4 regions of the Streptomyces sp. NPDC006476 genome follow, and region 2 is predicted to be linked to each of the others. Evidence: riboswitches for the same ligand, from Rfam matches in the RefSeq annotation. Region 2 holds a riboswitch; each other region holds the start of a gene.
What was found. Region 2 has a riboswitch for S-adenosylmethionine ahead of ABZZ74_RS15460 (amino acid ABC transporter permease). Riboswitches for the same ligand answer to the same signal wherever they lie in the genome.
Positions count from the first base shown of each region.

Region 1 (4,202 bases), on a different contig from region 2:
GTCGTCCGGCAGCATCCGGAAGTAGTCCACCGGCGCCCACGGCGTATGCGAGAAGTGACCGATCCTGAGGTCCGGGCGCAGCTCGCGCAGCATTCCCGGCACCAGCGTCAGGTGGTAGTCCTGCACCAGCACCGCGGCGCCCTCCGCCGCCTCCTCGGCCAGCGCCTCGGCGAACGCCCGGTTGTACGTCTCGTACGACGCCCACTGCCGTCGGAACTCCGCGTCGAAGACCGGCTCCAGCGGGGTCTGGTACAGCATGTGGTGGACGAACCAGAGCACCGAGTTGGCGATGCCGTTGTACGCGTCGGCGTGCACGTCGGCCGGGATGGCGAGCATGCGCACGCCCTCCTCGCCGACGCCCTGCCGTACCGCCTCCCGGTCGCCGTCGGACAGCGCGGAGCACACCCACAGGGCGCCCGCGTCGGGCCCGATCGCCGACAGACCGGAGACCAGCCCGCCGCCGCCCCGTTTGGCGGCCAGCGAGCCGTCCTCCTGTACCTCGTACGAGACCGGGCCGCGGTTGGACGCGACCAGCACCTGATGAGCGCCGTGCGTGGAAGCCATACGCCTCAACCTAGCCCGGCCCGGAAACACTCAAACGTATGGCCGGTTCACGGCCTCGCCCCGTATACGGCCCGCTCCGAGGGGTTACGCGACCTTGCGCTCCGCGTACTCCGCGATCTCCGCCATGGGCGGCCGCTCCTCGGTGTCCACCGAATAGGTGCGCGGCTCGAAGCCGTCCTCGCCCCGCTCGAACTGGGTGAGGGAGGGACGGATGAGGTGGCCTCGGGCGAGCCGGAGCTGGGCCGTGCGGTAGATGGCGGCGGCCATGCGGCCCAGGGCCTGTCCGTCCTGGTGCCGGTGCTTGCGGACGCCGACGTCGACCTGGGCGAGGGCGTCGAGGCCGACCAGGTGCAGGGCGTCGACCAGCATGCCGAGTTCCACGCCGTAGCCGACGGGGAAGGGCAGCTGTTCCAGCAGGCTGCGGCGGGCCGCGTACTCGCCGCCGAGCGGCTGGACGAAACCGGCCAGTTGTGGCCAGTGCATGTTGAGCAGCGGGCGGGCCATGAGTTCGGTGACCCGGCCGCCCTGGCCGCTCGCGCCGGCGAGCGGGCGGTCGTACATGCCCTTGACCAGGTCGATCCCCGGGTCGGTGAGCAGCGGGCCGACGATGCCGGAGACGAAGTCGGAGGAGAACTCCTTCAGGTCTGCGTCGATGAAGCAGACGATGTCCCCGGTGGTGGCCAGCAGCGAGCGCCACAGCACCTCGCCCTTGCCGGGTACGGCCGGGAGGCGGGGCAGGATGTCGTCGCGGTGGACGACCCGCGCGCCGGCCGACGCGGCGACCGCCGACGTGCGGTCGGTGGAGCCGGAGTCGACGACCACGATCTCGTCGACCAGCGGGACCTGCTGCATCAGGTCGTGACGGATGATCGCGACGATGTCGCCTACCGTCTCCTCCTCGTTCAGCGCGGGCAGCACGACGGACACCGTCCGGCCCGTTCGTTGCTTGGCGGCCAGGATCTGGTGGAGCGGTCGGTCGGTGACGGACCAGGAGCGGGTGCTCAGCCAGCGCTCGACTTCTTCCAGCACGTAGGCGGCTCCTCACTTGTCTCGCGGTTCGGACGACTCTCTCAACTGTCCTGGCCTTCGGTTACAGTCTTGAACAACGTCGATGACCATCGCATGTCCGAGGTCATTGAACGTACAACCGAATACCGCTCATCCAGAGGGGCAGAGGGACACGGCCCGATGAAGCCCCGGCAACCCTCCAGCCGGTCTCGTAGATCGACGTTGATCATTCCGCGAGGCTCCCGGCTAGGGAAGGTGCCAAATCCGTCTCACGGCGAGATGCGTCGTGAGGAAGATGAGGAGAAAGGGCCTCGCCTCACATGGCTGCGCAGACTGTTGCAAGCACCACCGACTCCCAGGCCGTCGACCTCGGTCCCGCCGCGGCGCTGAGCTGCCGCGAATGCGGCCACCGGGTACCGCTCGGCCCGGTCTTCGCCTGCGAGGAGTGTTTCGGCCCGCTCGAGATCGCGTACGACTTCTCGGTCTACGACACCGAGGAACTCCGCAAGCGGATCGAGGCGGGACCTTCGAACATCTGGCGTTACGCGCCGCTGCTGCCCGTTCCGGCGGACGTGGCGACCAAGCCGAACATCAACCCCGGCTGGACCAAGCTCGTCAAGGCCGACAACCTCGCGCGCGAGCTGGGCGTGACCGGTGGCCTGTACGTCAAGGACGACTCCGGCAACCCGACGCACTCCTTCAAGGACCGTGTCGTCGCCCAGGCCCTGGAGGCCGCGCGCGCCTTCGGCTTCACCACCCTCTCCTGCTCCTCCACCGGCAACCTCGCGGGCGCGGTCGGCGCCGCCGCCGCCCGGGCCGGCTTCCGTTCCTGCGTGTTCATCCCGCACGACCTGGAGCAGGGCAAGGTCGTCATGGCCGCGGTCTACGGCGGTGAACTCGTCGGCATCGAGGGCAACTACGACGACGTGAACCGCTTCTGCTCCGAGCTGATCGGCGACCCGGCCGGCGAGGGCTGGGGCTTCGTCAACGTCAACCTGCGGCCGTACTACGCGGAGGGCTCCAAGACCCTGGCGTACGAGATCTGCGAGCAGCTCGGCTGGAAGCTGCCCGACCAGCTGGTGGTGCCGATCGCCTCCGGCTCCCAGCTGACGAAGATCGACAAGGGGCTGCAGGAGCTGATCAAGCTCGGGCTCGTCGAGGACAAGCCGTACAAGATCTTCGGCGCGCAGGCCGAGGGGTGCAGCCCGGTCTCCGTCGCGTACAAGGCGGGGCACGACGTGGTCCGGCCGCAGAAGCCGAACACCATCGCCAAGTCGCTGGCCATCGGCAACCCGGCGGACGGCCCGTACGTCCTGGACATCGCACGGCGTACCGGCGGTGCGGTGGAGGACGTGAACGACGAGCAGATCGTCGATGCGATTCGGCTGCTCGCGCGGACCGAGGGCATCTTCGCGGAGACCGCCGGTGGGGTGACCGTCGGAGTGACGAAGAAGCTGATCGAGGCGGGTGTGCTGGATCCGGCGCTGACGACGGTCGTGCTGAACACGGGGGATGGGCTGAAGACGCTGGATGCGGTGGCCGGGACCGGGTTGACTGCGACCATTCGTCCCAGCCTGGAGTCGTTCCGCGAGGCTGGTCTCGTATAACCCGTCGTCGTCTGCGGGCCGGTCGGGGCTGGTCGCGCCCACGCGGCGGTAGCCGCACATTGGACACAGCCCCGCGGCCCTTGAAAGCCATCACCCGACCGGAGGTCTCATCGTGAGCGTCAACGTCCGCATCCCCACCATCCTGCGCACCTACACCGGCGGCCAGGCCGAAGTGAGCGCCGAAGGCGCGACCCTGGCCGAGGTCATCGCCGATCTGGAGAAGAACCACACCGGGATCGCCGCCCGGGTCCTCGACGACCAGGGCAAGCTGCGGCGGTTCGTCAACGTGTACGTCAACGACGACGACGTGCGGTTCGAGCAGGGGCTGGAGACGGCCACCCCGGACGGTGCGGGCGTCTCGATCATTCCCGCGGTCGCCGGCGGCTGACCGGATGACCGATCATTACCGTCGGTAACAGCGATTACCGAGTGTTCATCGAATTGCCTCCTCCGCGAGAGAAACGGAGGGGGCAATTCTGCATGGTTGAGCACGGTACAGTTGGGGAACCTGCTGCCTCCCGCATGCCGAACGCATATGAGTGCCGTCTCCGGATGCGATGAGAAGTAGCCAAAGTGTGCGCGTCTTTTGCGCCTTATGCGCCCTTTATGGGGCCCGACTTGCCCTGAATTCGGGTGAATTCTCACTACATTCCGGACCCCTGACGTCCAGAATTCTCGTCCGATTGACCTGTTGCAGACGGCAGTTGGACAGATACATTCAGCCGCGGTCGACGCGTTCCGGCGCACGCCCCCAAACCGTGGGGGGTGAGGTCTGACCCGGACCCGCGAAGTGCGGGTCTGTGCAAGGGCCAGTAATAGGGGAGTTAGGCATGGCTCAGGGCACCGTCAAGTGGTTCAACGCGGAGAAGGGGTACGGCTTCATCGCGGTCGACGGTGGTGCGGATGTTTTCGTCCACTACAGCGCCATCCAGATGGACGGGTACCGCACCCTGGAAGAGGGCCAGCGGGTCGATTTCGAGATCTCGCAGGGTCAGAAGGGGCCGCAGGCGGACATGGTCCGAC
Region 1 is NZ_JBEXPK010000007.1:218,569-222,770, reverse strand. It holds gene ABZZ74_RS10650 (trehalose-6-phosphate synthase) at 1-564, opposite strand, end outside; gene ABZZ74_RS10645 (glucosyl-3-phosphoglycerate synthase) at 649-1,593, opposite strand; SAM riboswitch class I at 1,720-1,874, shown strand; gene thrC (threonine synthase) at 1,893-3,179, shown strand; gene ABZZ74_RS10635 (MoaD/ThiS family protein) at 3,292-3,567, shown strand; gene ABZZ74_RS10630 (cold-shock protein) at 4,010-4,202, shown strand, end outside.
Region 1: linked by a shared signal. The riboswitch ahead of thrC (threonine synthase) and the one ahead of ABZZ74_RS15460 (amino acid ABC transporter permease) in region 2 are both predicted to bind S-adenosylmethionine.

Region 2 (4,202 bases):
TCTTCTTGCGCTCCTCGGTGTCGGTGACGTTGGAGAAGGCCACGTCGACCTTGCCGCTGTCGATGCCGACGAAGAGGTTCTCCCAGGTGGAGTTCTTCACCTCGGGCTTGAGTCCGAAGACCGCTGCGACCAGACGGCCGAGGTCGGGCTCGGAGCCAGTGAGGGTCTTCTGGTCGCTGCCCACGTAGGCCAGCGGCGGGAAGCCGGCCGGCAGGGCGCCGATGCCGATCTCCAGCTTGCCGCTCTTCTTGACGGCCGCGGGCAGTTCGGCGCTGATGGACTTGACCTCGGAGACCTTGATGGAGGTCTGCTGGGCGGCGCCGTTGGAGACCTGGCCGATGACGACCTCGCCGGTCTTGGCGGCGGCGTCGGTGGAGGTGGCCGCGTCGCTGTTGCCACCGCAGGCGGCGAGCCCGGTGGCCAGGGAGGCGACGGCGGTCGCCGCGGTGATGCCGCGTATCAGGCTGCGTCGGGTGAAGTGGATGGACATGGCCGTTCCTTGTCGCTGGAAGGTGATGAGAGTGGTGGCTGGGGGGAGGGCTGAAGGGTGTGGCGGGTCAGAGGACCTTGCTGAGGAAGTCCCTGGTCCGCTCGTGCCGAGGGTTGTCGAGGACCTCGGAGGGCGGGCCCTGCTCGACGATCCGGCCGCCGTCGATGAAGACGACCCGGTCGGCGATCTCGCGGGCGAAGCCGATCTCGTGGGTGACGATGACGAGGGTGGTGCCGCTGGTCGCCAGGTCCTTGATGACGGCGAGCACCTCGCCGACCAGTTCGGGGTCGAGGGCGGAGGTGGGCTCGTCGAAGAGGATGACGCCGGGGCGCAGCGCGAGGGCGCGGGCGATGGCGACGCGCTGTTGCTGGCCGCCGGACAGCTGGCGCGGGTAGGCGCCGGTCTTGTCGGCGAGGCCGACGCGGCTGAGGAGTTCCCGGGCCAGTTCCTGGGCCTCGGTCCTGCCGAGCCGGCCGGTGGCGACCGGGGCCGCGGCCACGTTGTCCAGGACCGTGAGGTGCGGGAAGAGGTTGAAGTTCTGGAAGACGAAGCCGATCCGTCCGCGCTGGGTGAGGATGGCCCGCTCGCTGAGCTCCTTGAGCCGGTTGCCCTGCCGCTTCACGCCGATCGGTTCGCCGTTGATGCTGACGTGGCCGATCTCGGGCTTCTCCAGGTGGTTGATGACCCGCAGCAGGGTGGACTTGCCGGAGCCCGAGGGGCCGAGGATCACGGTGACCTCGCCGGGGCGGACGGTCAGGTCGACGCCGTCCAGCACCCGGTGGGTGCCGTACCACTTGTGCACGTCGTGCACCTCGACGGTGGCGGCCTCGACGTTCGCCAGAGCCTCGATGGTGTCGGTGGTCATACGGCGGCCTCCCGGCGGATACGGGCCCGCAGCTCGGTGAGAGCGGTGCGGAGCTTCTGCAGCGGTGTCGGCGGCAGGCTGCGGGTGGCACCGCGGGCGTAGTGCCGCTCGACGTAGAACTGGACGACGGAGACGACGCTGGTCAGGATCAGGTACCAGACGGTGACGACCAGCAGCAGCGGCACGATGTCGCCGGGATAGGTGGAGCCCATGGTCTGCGCGGAGCCGAACAGGTCGAGCAGGGAGACGTAGAAGACCAGCGAGGTGCCCTTGATCAGGCCGATGAGCTGGTTGACGTAGTTGGGGATGATCGAGCGCAGCGCCTGCGGAAAGACGATCTTCCGGAACTGGTAGCCCTTCGGCAGGCCGAGCGCCGCAGCCGCCTCGTGCTGGCCCTGGTCGACGGAGAGGATGCCGCCGCGGACGACCTCGGCCGCGTAGGCCGCCTCATTGAGGCTGAGGCCGATGACGGCGATGGCCATGTCGGTGGCGAGCTTCGTCTCGTCGAAGGAGAAGAAGGCCGGACCGAAGGGGATGCCGACGCTCAACGTCTTGTACAGGGCGCTGAAGTTGTAGAGGAAGAGCAGCACCACGATGAGCGGGATGGAGCGCAGCGCCCAGATGTACGTCCAGCTGACCGCGCGCAGCACCGGACTCCTCGACAGCCGGGCGAGGGCGAGCAGGATGCCGCCGAGGAGGCCCAACACCGCGCTGTAGGCGGTGACTTCAAGAGTGATCACCAGGCCGTCGAGGATGGTGGGACGCAGGAACCAGTAGCCCCAGCGGTCCCACTGGTAGAACGGGTTGGTCACCAGGCCGTGCACGAACTGGGCGACCAGGACGAGGACGACCGCGGTGGCGATCCAGCGTCCGGGGCGCCGCAGCGGCAGAACTCGCTGGGCGGTGAGGGGCTTTGACGGTTCGTCGGCGGCGGACGTCGGCGCGAGCGTGACGGTGGCGCCAGGGGGTTCACTCATGGTGGGCTCCGGCTGGGTCGGACACCCCGGACGGCGCGGCGGCATGCGGCGGCGGACGCGACAGCGGGGTACCGGGGGCGGGAAGGACGACGGCACACCGCGTCGCGGTGTTCGTCAGGGGATGCGGGCTGCGGGAAGAGGTCAGCCCCGACAGCGGGCACGGCCCGATGCGGTACACAGTGCGCTGTTCACGCGGAGCAGATCGACGGCGCGATCGGCGACGAGAGGGTTCGGGTACGGCCGTACGCAGCCCTGTGGGCGGCACGTGGCCGTCCTGGGAGCTGCGTACATGGCGTCACCGTCACTGTTCCGGCCCGTGTGGGCCTCGCGCTTACCGAAAGGTCATCCGGTCCGGTCGTCACCTGGGGCACCCCACCGCGGTGCGAGGGTTGCCGGTCAGCTAGCCAGGGCTTGTCGCTGACGCTCATGACCGTTCTGATTGCTAGTTAAAACAATTGCCCGAACGTATGTCAACGCCCGTCCACCAGGTGGAACGGCTAACGGGTGCGGTGGGCCGTCCAGTCCAGGATCCGTACGGCCGCTCCGGCGGCCTCCAGTCCCCGGCAGCGGGCGTGGTGACGGCGCTCGATGCCGTCGAGGTCGAGATGGCCGCCGAACGCCGGGTGGGCGGTGAGCCGGCGGGCGTAGGCCCACAGAGCGGGATGGTCGGCGATGCGCTGGACGGCGGCAGCGTCCAGGTGGTTGCGGTGCACGGTGTCGAGCTGGACCAGCGCGGCCCACAACTCGACGTCGGCCGCGGTGACTTCGTCACGGATCAGGTAGGTGCGGCCGGTGAGCCAGCGGTCGAGGGCGCCCAGGGTGTCGAGCAGGGTGGTCAGTGCGGTGTCACATACCACCGCGTCCTCGCCGGCCGACCCGGCCCGCTGCGCCGCCTCCTCGATCCCCTCCCGGCACATCCGCTCCACGGCCTCGATCTCCGACTCCGCGCCGCACGGGTGGAGGGAGGTACCGCCGGTGGAGAAACGGCGGGCGAGGTCGCGCATGATGTCCGGTGCGTGGGTGCTGACGATCCGTCCGGACCAGTCGTCGCTGAGCACCGGTCCGACGGCCGGTCCGCGGTAGCGGTGGGCGCTGGCCTCGTACAGCGGCCGCAGGGCCGAGTGGCCGCCTTCGGGGCAGTCGGGTACGGCGGGCAGGTGGGTCACCGGACAGACGGTGTCCAGGCCGAGCAGGCTGTGGGTGACGGCGATGCGCAGGCCGTCGGGACAGGCGGTCGACAGATGGAGGCGGTAGCGGCCCGGAACGGCGTAGTGGCCGCTGCGCGCGTCCCGGCCGATGCGGCCCCGGAAGGCGGGCGCGGGTCGGTCGGTGGCGTGGGCGGCCAGCGGTGCGATGGTCATGATTCTCCCCGGGAGCGGGCGCGGACGTACGCGCGGCGGAAGCGACGTCGGGCGGGCGGGAATGGGGCGGCGGTCCTGGGAGCAGGGCTCACCCGTGCGCGCCGGACGGGGCGCCCCCGAGGGGGCGGTGCCGGCGCGGGAAGGGCCGCGGCTCAGCCCTGGGGCCTGATCGCGCTGCAGACTCGCAGCAGATCGATGTGGCGGCGGGAGGTCAGAAGAGGCGAACGGACCACGCGGACGGTGACCGGTTCAAGGCGCCTCATGCTTCCCTACCTATTCACTAGGATTCCCTCAGTGAGTGTCGATCCGACCGCGAACCACGTCAAGAGGGGCGTCCCGCATGGCGGACGCCCCCGTGGACTTTCCCGGTGAGGTCAGCGGAGATGAGCGGTGTCGACGGTCGTGTACGGGGTCCCCGTACCGACGTCGGTCACCAGGATGTAGCCGGGGTTGCCGTTGCGGTCGACGTAACAGGTGAGGTACTGGGCGCCGAGCACGGTCTGGCGCAC
Region 2 is NZ_JBEXPK010000012.1:27,883-32,084, reverse strand. It holds gene ABZZ74_RS15470 (ABC transporter substrate-binding protein) at 1-490, opposite strand, end outside; gene ABZZ74_RS15465 (amino acid ABC transporter ATP-binding protein) at 558-1,355, opposite strand; gene ABZZ74_RS15460 (amino acid ABC transporter permease) at 1,352-2,332, opposite strand; SAM riboswitch class IV at 2,655-2,764, opposite strand; gene ABZZ74_RS15455 (glutathione S-transferase C-terminal domain-containing protein) at 2,830-3,693, opposite strand; gene ABZZ74_RS15450 (putative leader peptide) at 3,846-3,956, opposite strand; gene ABZZ74_RS15445 (hypothetical protein) at 4,068-4,202, opposite strand, start outside.

Region 3 (4,202 bases), on a different contig from region 2:
TTCCCCCACACCGCGTCGTAGTCGCCCGACTGGAGTGTCGGCGCGAACTGCGTGACCTGGAGTTGCTTGAGGGCCACATCGACACCGACGGTCTTGAGCTGCTGCTGAATGAGTTCCAGCGCGGGCTGGTTGGTGGCCGCGTTGGGGAACCACTTGATCGTCAGACTCAGCTTCTGGCCGCCCTTGGCGCGGATGCCGTCGCTTCCGGTCTTCCAGCCGGCCGCGTCCAGCAGGGACTTGGCCTTGGTGACGTCGAAGGTCAGGCCGGAGGCGAGGTCGGTGTAGTCGGGTGTGGTGTGCGCGAGGATGCTGGTGGCCGGCCGGGTGCCGGTCGGGAACACGGTGTCGGCGATCTGCTGCCGGTCGATGGCGTGGAGGATCGCCTGGCGTACCTTGGCGTCCTTGAGCAGTGGCCGGGAGTTGTTCAGGCCGAGACCGAACACCACCCCGGGGTTGGCCCGTCGCTGGAGGGTGACCTGACCGCCCTTGAGGGCCGCCTCGTTGGCCTTGCCGACGCTGGAGACGGCGTCCACCTGACCGGACTGCAGGCTGCCGGCCCGCACACCCGCCTCCGGCACGACCTTGAACACCAGCTTGTCGAGATATGCCTCGCCCTTCTTGGACCACAGTGATGATCCCCAGGCGTATCCGGTGCGCCTGGCGAGTGTGAGGGACTGGTTCTGCACGTACTGCTTCAGCACGAACGGTCCGGAGCCGGTCACCCCCTCGCTGCACTTCTGCTGCGGGGTCTTCTTCACGCTGGCCGAGGACTCGATGCCGAGCGAGTGCGTTGAAGTGGCCTGCAGGAACTGGGCGTTGGGCTGGCTGAAGGTCACCTTCACGGTGAGCGGGTCGACCACGGTGGTGCTCTTGACGCCGCTCAGGTAGCCCTCGGCGAGCGTGCCCAGGGCGCCGAGCTTCGGCACCGCGTCGAAGTTGTCCTTGACCACCTGCGCGGTCAGCTTCGAGCCGTCGCTGAAGGTCACTCCGGAACGCAGATGGAAGGTGAAGGTCGTGGTGTCGGGACTGACGTCCCAGCTCTTCGCCAGCCACGGCACGATCTTGCCGGTCTTCGGGTCCTGGTCCGTCAGGGAGTCCACGATCTGGCGTACCGAGTAGATGGTCTCGTTGCTGGCGACCTGCTGCGGATCCACGCAGCCGGAGTCCGATCCCACCGCGAAGGTCAGGGTGCCGCCGGACCTGGGCTGTCCGGTGCCGCTGCCGCCGTCGCCGCCGCCCGATCCGCAGGCGGTCAGCAGGGCGCCGGTGGTCACAAGGGCGGTCAGTGCCGCCCACCGAGAGGTTCTGACATGGGGAAGTGCGATCACGGAGGGCTTCTCCTACTCGTGTCACCAGGCACGGCGGTGGTACGGGACTCGGCCGTGCGGGGGCGTGCGGACCCGATCGGCGTGATGCCGATGTCGGGGAGCGCTGGGCAGACAGGGATCAGCGGAAAGGAAGAACGGGGATCAGCGGAAACGAAGTACGGGGATCAGGCGCAGACGGATGCGGCGGCGACTGGTGCCGGACGGCGACCAGCGCGGAAAAGGCGCGTCAGGCCTGACAGAGACAGCTGGTCGAGCGCTTGAGATCGATGTGGCGCCGACGCGAGAGCCGGGAGAACACAGTGGCGCCGGCGAAACGGGCGCTGAGGTCACCACCGTGCCGCATGTCGGTCCTCCACCTGTCCGGCCCCGGTCACGGGGCCACGCGCTTGCGGGATCATCGGTGATCCCGCCGGGCTTTCACCTGGAGCACCCCACCGCGTGGGAGGGTTGCCGGTCAGCGAGCCAGGGCTTGACGCTGACACTCAATGCCACTCGTGATCGTACGGAGAGATCTTGCCGTTGGTCAATGGCCGGGCCCGGCTCACGAACCGCCGCGCTCGCGGGGGATCTTCTGACCGGCCTCGATCGCCACCGGCAGCCGGTTCTCGGCCGGGGGCAGCGGGCACGTGGCCAGGTCCGTGTAGGCGCACGGCAGGTTCGTGGCGCGGTTGAAGTCCAGGACGACCCGGCCGTCGGCGGCGGGCGGCTCCAGCCACAGGGCCCGGTTGGCGGCGTACGTGGTGACCCCGGAGGTGGCGTCGGTGAACAGCACCAGCAGCCGGCCCTCGCCGGCGCCGGGGAACGCGGTGAGGGACAGCTGGCGTCCGTCCAGCTCGAAGTCGATCCTGCCCGGAGCGTCGTAGACGTGCTCCAGGCCCTCGACGGCCGCTCCCACGGTGGTCGGCCGGGGTGTGTTGAAGGGGACGTAGCGGCCGGTCACGGCCCAACGCGGGTCGGGTGCGTAGGCCGGCGTTCCGGTGAAGGCCGTACGCCGGGGCGCGTCCGGGTGTCGGGGGCGCACGATGTCGTGGCCGCCGCGCTTGGCGACCTCGATGACGGCGTCTCCCCACACCGCGTTGACGCCGCCGCGCTCGGGCAGCACGCCGAAGCGGTGTTCACCGCGCACCGTGGTTCCGTCGACGACCAGTTCCTCGCCGTCGTCGAGGGTGACGACGACCCCGTCGGGGCCGGTGTGCCAGGCGCCGGGGGCGTCCGGGAAACGCTGGGGGCGGTCGTCGAGCCAGTGTTGGCCGGTGATCGCCAGAAACCCGTGCGGGGCGGAGAGTCGGGCCTCCTGGGCCCGGTACCACTCCAGCCAGGTCTCGGTGAAGGTGTGGAGGTCGGTCGTGGTGGCCTCGGTGGTCAAAGGAATCTCCTTCGTGCAGGGGGCTGTCGGGTCTTCGGGTTGGTTCAGCGGGCGAGTTCGCCGAGGAGTCGCCAGGTGCGTCGGCGGTCGGCCTCTCCGGCGATCTCGGTGCCCGAGAACACGACCTCGGTGGCGCCCGCGTCGCGGTAACGGCGCACCTCGGCCTCGACGGCACGCTCGTCGCCGATCACGGCGAGGTCGGCGGCTCGTCGGGCGCCGGAGAGTTCGATGACCCGCGCGTAGGACGGGATGTCTTCGTAGAAGGCGAGGTTCTCGGTCGCCTTGGCCCGTACTGGCTCCACGTCGTCGGTGACCACGCCCGGCACCAGGGCGACGATCCTGGGCGCGGGGCGGCCGGCGGCCTCCGCGGCGGTGGTCAGGGCGGGCACGATGTGGTCCGCCAGGGCGCGCGGTCCCGCCAGGTACGGCAGGATCCCGTCCGCCAGTTCACCGCTGACCCGCAGCGCCTGCGGACCCATCGCGGCGACCAGCAGGGGGACACCTCTCTCGGCACCCGGTACCCGCGCCGGGAGCGGGGTGGTGGCGGTCAGCAGTTCACCGTGGAAGTCGGCCGTGCCGGTCTCGGTCAACTGCCGCAGTGCGGTGAGGAATTCGCGCAGCCGGGCGATGGGCCGCTCGAAGGGCAGGCCGAAGGCGGTCTCCGTCAGCAGTTTCGTGCCCAGGGCCAGACCGAGGTGGTAGCGGCCGTGGGTCGCGACCTGGGCGGTCTGGGCCTGGCTGGAGACGAGCAGCGGGTGGCGGCCGAAGACGGGGATCGCGGAGGTGCCGACCTGCAGTGCGGGCACCTCGCGCCCGACGATCGCCGCAAGTTGGGGCGAGTCCGCGCCGAAGGTCTGCCCGAACCAGGCCGATGTGACACCGGACTCCGCTGCCTCATGGGCCAGTCGTACGGCGGCGTCGACCTGGTTCGGCGCGTCGGACGCGGTGAGTACTACTCCAACCGTCATGTCGGTTCAGAACGGGTGTCGGCCGGAATCGCATTCCGGTTCATGTGTGACAGCTTCTTGTCAGTCATGTGTACGAGACCCGGCGTGGGGGCTCAGCCCGCCTGCCGCCGGTCCGGGGCGGACCGGTGGGTGAGCGGTTCACGCAGGCCGAGGTTCTCGCGCAGCGTGGTCCCGCTGTACTCGGTGCGGTAGACCCCGCGTTCCTGCAGTTCCGGGACGAGCAGGTCGACGATGTCGTCGAGGCCGTCGGGAATCAGGTACGGCGTGACGTTGAAGCCGTCGACCGCGCCGTGCCGTACGAAGTGGGCGAACTTGTCGGCGAGGCCGGACGGCGTACCGACGTGCCCGCGCTGTGGGCCCAGCGCGATGACGGTCTCACGCAGCGACCAGCCGTGCGCCTCGGCCTTCGCCCGCCACTCCGCGACGACCGCACGCGGGTCGGCGATCCGGCGGGCGCCGAAGGAGCCGTCGTTCTCGGTGACGACCGGGTCCTCCTTCGGCAGCGGCCCGTCGGCGTCACGGTCGGAGAGGTCGATGCCC
Region 3 is NZ_JBEXPK010000006.1:230,674-234,875, forward strand. It holds gene ABZZ74_RS09485 (ABC transporter substrate-binding protein) at 1-1,328, opposite strand, end outside; gene ABZZ74_RS09490 (putative leader peptide) at 1,555-1,671, opposite strand; SAM riboswitch class IV at 1,706-1,818, opposite strand; gene ABZZ74_RS09495 (DUF1684 domain-containing protein) at 1,870-2,694, opposite strand; gene ABZZ74_RS09500 (LLM class F420-dependent oxidoreductase) at 2,739-3,662, opposite strand; gene ABZZ74_RS09505 (NtaA/DmoA family FMN-dependent monooxygenase) at 3,755-4,202, opposite strand, start outside.
Region 3: linked by a shared signal. The riboswitch ahead of ABZZ74_RS09490 (putative leader peptide) and the one ahead of ABZZ74_RS15460 (amino acid ABC transporter permease) in region 2 are both predicted to bind S-adenosylmethionine.

Region 4 (4,202 bases), on a different contig from region 2:
CCTGTTCTTCCTCCCCCTCCGCTTCCCCGCCTGGGTCGTCCTGCCCTTCTGGGCGTCCCTGCAGTGGCTGGCGGCGGGCCGGGCGCCCCAGGGGCCCGGGGTGGCGTATCTGGCCCACCTGGTGGGCTTCGGCCTGGGCTTCCTCTACGCGTGGGCCCGTTTCCGCCGTACGACTAGAGTGAGGGCCGCCCCTGCTCCGGCCCCCGAGGGAGAGAACCAGCCGTGATCACCGCGATCGTCCTCATCAAGACCAGCGTGGACCGGATCCCCGAGATCGCCGAGCGGATCGCCGCGCTGGACTCCGTCAGTGAGGTCTTCTCCGTCACGGGCACCTACGACCTGATCGCCATGGTCCGGGTCAAGCAGCACGAGGACCTGGCGGAGGTCATCCCGGGCTCCATCAGCAAGATCCCGGGCGTCGAGGCCACGGACACCCATGTCGCGTTCCGGACCTACTCGCAGCACGACCTGGAGGCCGCGTTCGCGATCGGCCTGGACTCCTGACACCCCGCCCTACTCCGCGGGCCGGTGCAGCCGGCCCCAGAGGGTGACCAGCGCGCCCCAGTTCACCACCTGCCAGGCCGGGATGTCTGCGGAGTGCGGGACGCCGTCCTCGTCGGCGCCGCGCACCGTGAGGTTCGCGTCCCGCCGCGTCGCCCACCAGGACCGGGGTACGGACGGGTCCGGCAGGTCGACGGCAAGTGTGGGCTCCTCCAGGCCGGACCAGGTCAGGAGCGTCCGCCCGCGCGGCAGCCACAGCCCCCGCGCGTCCGCCGTGAGCGGGCCGAAGGAGACCTGCCGGCCCTCCTCGATCCGGGCGAGCAGACCGGGCGTCTGCGCCCGGCCCACCCGTCGCCGCACGTGGTGGACGGCGGCGCGGATCGACGCGTTCTCGGCGCGTTGCTCGTCCGGCTCGTGAAGCTGCCACTCGTCGAGGACGAAGGAGTGTTCCGCGCCGTCGGCGAACCGCGCCAGGTGCCGGTGGCCGAAGGTGTACCAGGGCGGGCCGTGCTCGGGGTCCCGTCTCAGGGTCAGGTCGATCGTGGAGCGCCAGTGGGTCACCTGCTCCCAGCGCCGGGCCCGCGCCCCCGGCACCGACACCAGCCCCTCCTCGTACAGGTACACCGGTGCCGTACGGAGCAGCCGCGGCCGACGGCGCGCGACGGCCACCGCGAGGAGCTCCCCGAGTTCCCCGGCCGACGCCGACTCACCTACCGCGGCCGGAATCCCCACACAACGGATGATTACACGGCCGGCACGCAGCGGCCGTCCTCGGTGCGGTATGTCCACTTCGCCCCGTCGCTCACCAGTTCCCGGACGGCGTTCACGAAGCGTTCCACGTGCTCGTCGGGGGTGCCGGCGCCGAAGCTGACCCGGATCGCGTTGAGGGACTTCTCGCCGGGGGCGGCCTCGGGGGCGCCGCACTCGCCCTGGGTCTGGGGGTCGGAGCCGAGGAGGGTGCGCACCAGCGGGTGGGCGCAGAAGAGGCCGTCGCGGACGCCGATGCCGTACTCGGCGGAGAGGGCGGCGGCGAAGTGGGAGCTGTTCCAGCCCTCGACGACGAAGGAGATAACGCCGACCCGGGGCGCGTCGTCGCCGAAGAGGGACAGCACCTTCACCTGCGGGACCTCCGCCAGGCCCGCCCGCACCTTCTCGATCAGGTGCCGCTCACGGGCGACCAGGGTGTCGAAACCGGCCTCTGTCAGCGCCTTGCAGGCCGAGGCGATGGAGTAGGCGCCGATCACGTTCGGGGAGCCCGCCTCGTGCCGGGCGGCGCTGTCGTGCCACTCCACGTCCACTCCCCCGTCCTCGCGGCGGGTGACCTTGCGGCTGGCGCCGCCGCCCGCGAGGTAGGGGTCGGCCGCGCGCAGCCAGTCGGCGCGGCCGGCCAGGACGCCGGAGCCGAAGGGGGCGTACAGCTTGTGACCGGAGAAGGCGACCCAGTCGACGTCCAGGTCACGGACGGAGACGGGGTGGTGCGGGGCCAGCTGGGCGGCGTCCAGCACGATGCGGGCGCCGTGCGCGCGGGCGGCGGCGGCCAGCTCACGGACCGGCCACAGTTCGCCGGTGACGTTCGATGCGCCGGTGACGCAGACCAGGGCCGGGCCCTGAGGGTCACGGTCGGCGAGAGCCTGCTCCAGGGTCGCCACGGCCTGCGCCGGGGTGCGCGGGGCGTTGAGGTAGGTGACCCGGGCGTCCTGCCAGGGCAGCAGGCTGGCGTGGTGCTCGGTCTCGAAGACGAAGACCTGGCAGTCGGCGGGGAGGGCGCGGGCCAGGAGGTTGAGGGAGTCCGTGGTCGAGCGGGTGAAGACCAGCTGGTCGTCGGCGCGGCAGTCGAGGAACTCGGCGACGGTCCTGCGGGCGTTCTCGAACAGGTCGGTGGAGAGTTGCGAGAGGTAGCCCGCACCGCGGTGGACGCTGCCGTAGTACGGGGCGTACGCCGCCACGTCGTCCCAGACGCGCTGCAGGGCGGGGGCGCTGGCCGCGTAGTCGAGGGCCGCATAGGTGACTTCGCCGCCCGTCACGAGCGGGACGGTGACATCCCGGCCCAGAACGGGCAGCGGGGCACAAATGGTCTGGACGGAGGCAGCGGTGGAGACAGACATGGGGGAACTCCCGTGAAAGGCAGAGAAGAAGGTGAGAAGTGGGTGCGCGGAGGCGGGGCTCGGCGGCCCTATCGCATTCGCTTGCTCACGGGAGACTCCCTCGATGACCAGGATCCCTGGGCTGTGCTCATCTCAAGAGCGTGAGGGATCCGCGCTTGCCGTAGACCTCGCTGCCTACGGCCTGGTCTTCACCCGGGGCACCCCGCCACGGACGGAGGGTTGCCGGACAGTCGGCCGGGGCCTCATGACTGTCACTCATGACCTGGAAGAGAACGTACGTGAGGTGATCGCGGTCCCGCAACCCGTGTCCGGATGACGGGACCGCGACCTTGAGTCGGCTACTTGTTGCTGGCCGCCACCCAGCGCTCCAGCGCCCGCTTGGCCGCCCCGGAGTCGATCGACTCCGCCGCCCGGTCCATGCCGGCCCGCAGCTGCTCGGCCAGGGTGCCGGGACCGGGATCGAGGGCCACGAGGGCCGCCGCCGAGTTCAGCAGGACGGCGTCCCGCACCGGGCCCCTCTCGCCGTCCAGGAGACGCAGGGCGACCTCCGCGTTGTACGAGGGGTCGCCGCCGCGCAGAGCCTCCACCGGGACGAGGTCGATGCCGACGTCACGGGGGTCGAAGGTCTCCTCGGTGACCTTGCCGTCCCGGACGATCCAGACGTGGGACGTGGCCGTGGTGGTCAGCTCGTCGAGGCCGTCGTCGCCGCGGAAGACGAGCGAGGAGTTGCCGCGCTCGGCCAGCACGCCCGCGATCATGGGTGCCAGACGTGGGTCTGCGACACCGACCGCCTGGGCCTTGACCTTGGCCGGATTGGTCAGCGGACCGAGGGCGTTGAAGACCGTCCGGATGCCCAACTGGCCGCGGGCGGCGGCCACATGCCGCAGCGCCGGGTGGAACTTCACGGCGAAGCAGAAGGTGATGCCGGCCTCCTCCGCGACCTCGGCCACCCTCTGCGGGGTGAGGTCGAGGTTGACGCCCAGCTTCTCCAGCACGTCCGACGCGCCCGACGCGGACGAGGCCGCCCGGTTGCCGTGCTTGACGACCTTGGCGCCGGTACCGGCCACCACGATCGCGGACATCGTGGAGATGTTCACCGTCTTCGCGCCGTCGCCACCCGTGCCGACGATGTCGACCGTGCGTCCCGACACCTCGATCACGTTCGCGTGCTCGTACATCGCCCGGACCACGCCGGTGATCTCCTCGACGGTCTCGCCCTTGGCGCGCAACGCCACGACGAACCCGGCGATCTGTGCGTCCGTCGCCTCGCCGCGCATGATCTGGTCCATGGCCCAGGCCGTCGCGTCGGCGCTCTGGTCACGGCCGTAGAGCAGGGCGTTCAGTACCTCGGGCCAGGAACGGCCCGCCGCGGTGTCGCCTCCAGCGGGGGTCACAGCGCTCATGAGGCCGCTCCTGGGTGTCGTAGAAGTGACGCAGTGTGGGCCCACCCTATCCAGGTCGGCGCACGAAGAAGGGCCCCCGTCCGGTGTTCGGACGGGGGCCCTTCCGCCGTGGCGTGGCGAGCCGCAGCGATCAGTGGTGGCCGTGGCCGCTCGTGATCTCCTTGTACTCCTCGACGGTCGGCTTCGGGATCTG
Region 4 is NZ_JBEXPK010000090.1:19,750-23,951, forward strand. It holds gene ABZZ74_RS46225 (rhomboid family intramembrane serine protease) at 1-226, shown strand, start outside; gene ABZZ74_RS46230 (Lrp/AsnC ligand binding domain-containing protein) at 223-504, shown strand; gene ABZZ74_RS46235 (hypothetical protein) at 514-1,233, opposite strand; gene ABZZ74_RS46240 (aminotransferase class V-fold PLP-dependent enzyme) at 1,245-2,606, opposite strand; SAM riboswitch class IV at 2,753-2,869, opposite strand; gene trpD (anthranilate phosphoribosyltransferase) at 2,945-4,009, opposite strand; gene ABZZ74_RS46250 (cytochrome bc complex cytochrome b subunit) at 4,140-4,202, opposite strand, start outside.
Region 4: linked by a shared signal. The riboswitch ahead of ABZZ74_RS46240 (aminotransferase class V-fold PLP-dependent enzyme) and the one ahead of ABZZ74_RS15460 (amino acid ABC transporter permease) in region 2 are both predicted to bind S-adenosylmethionine.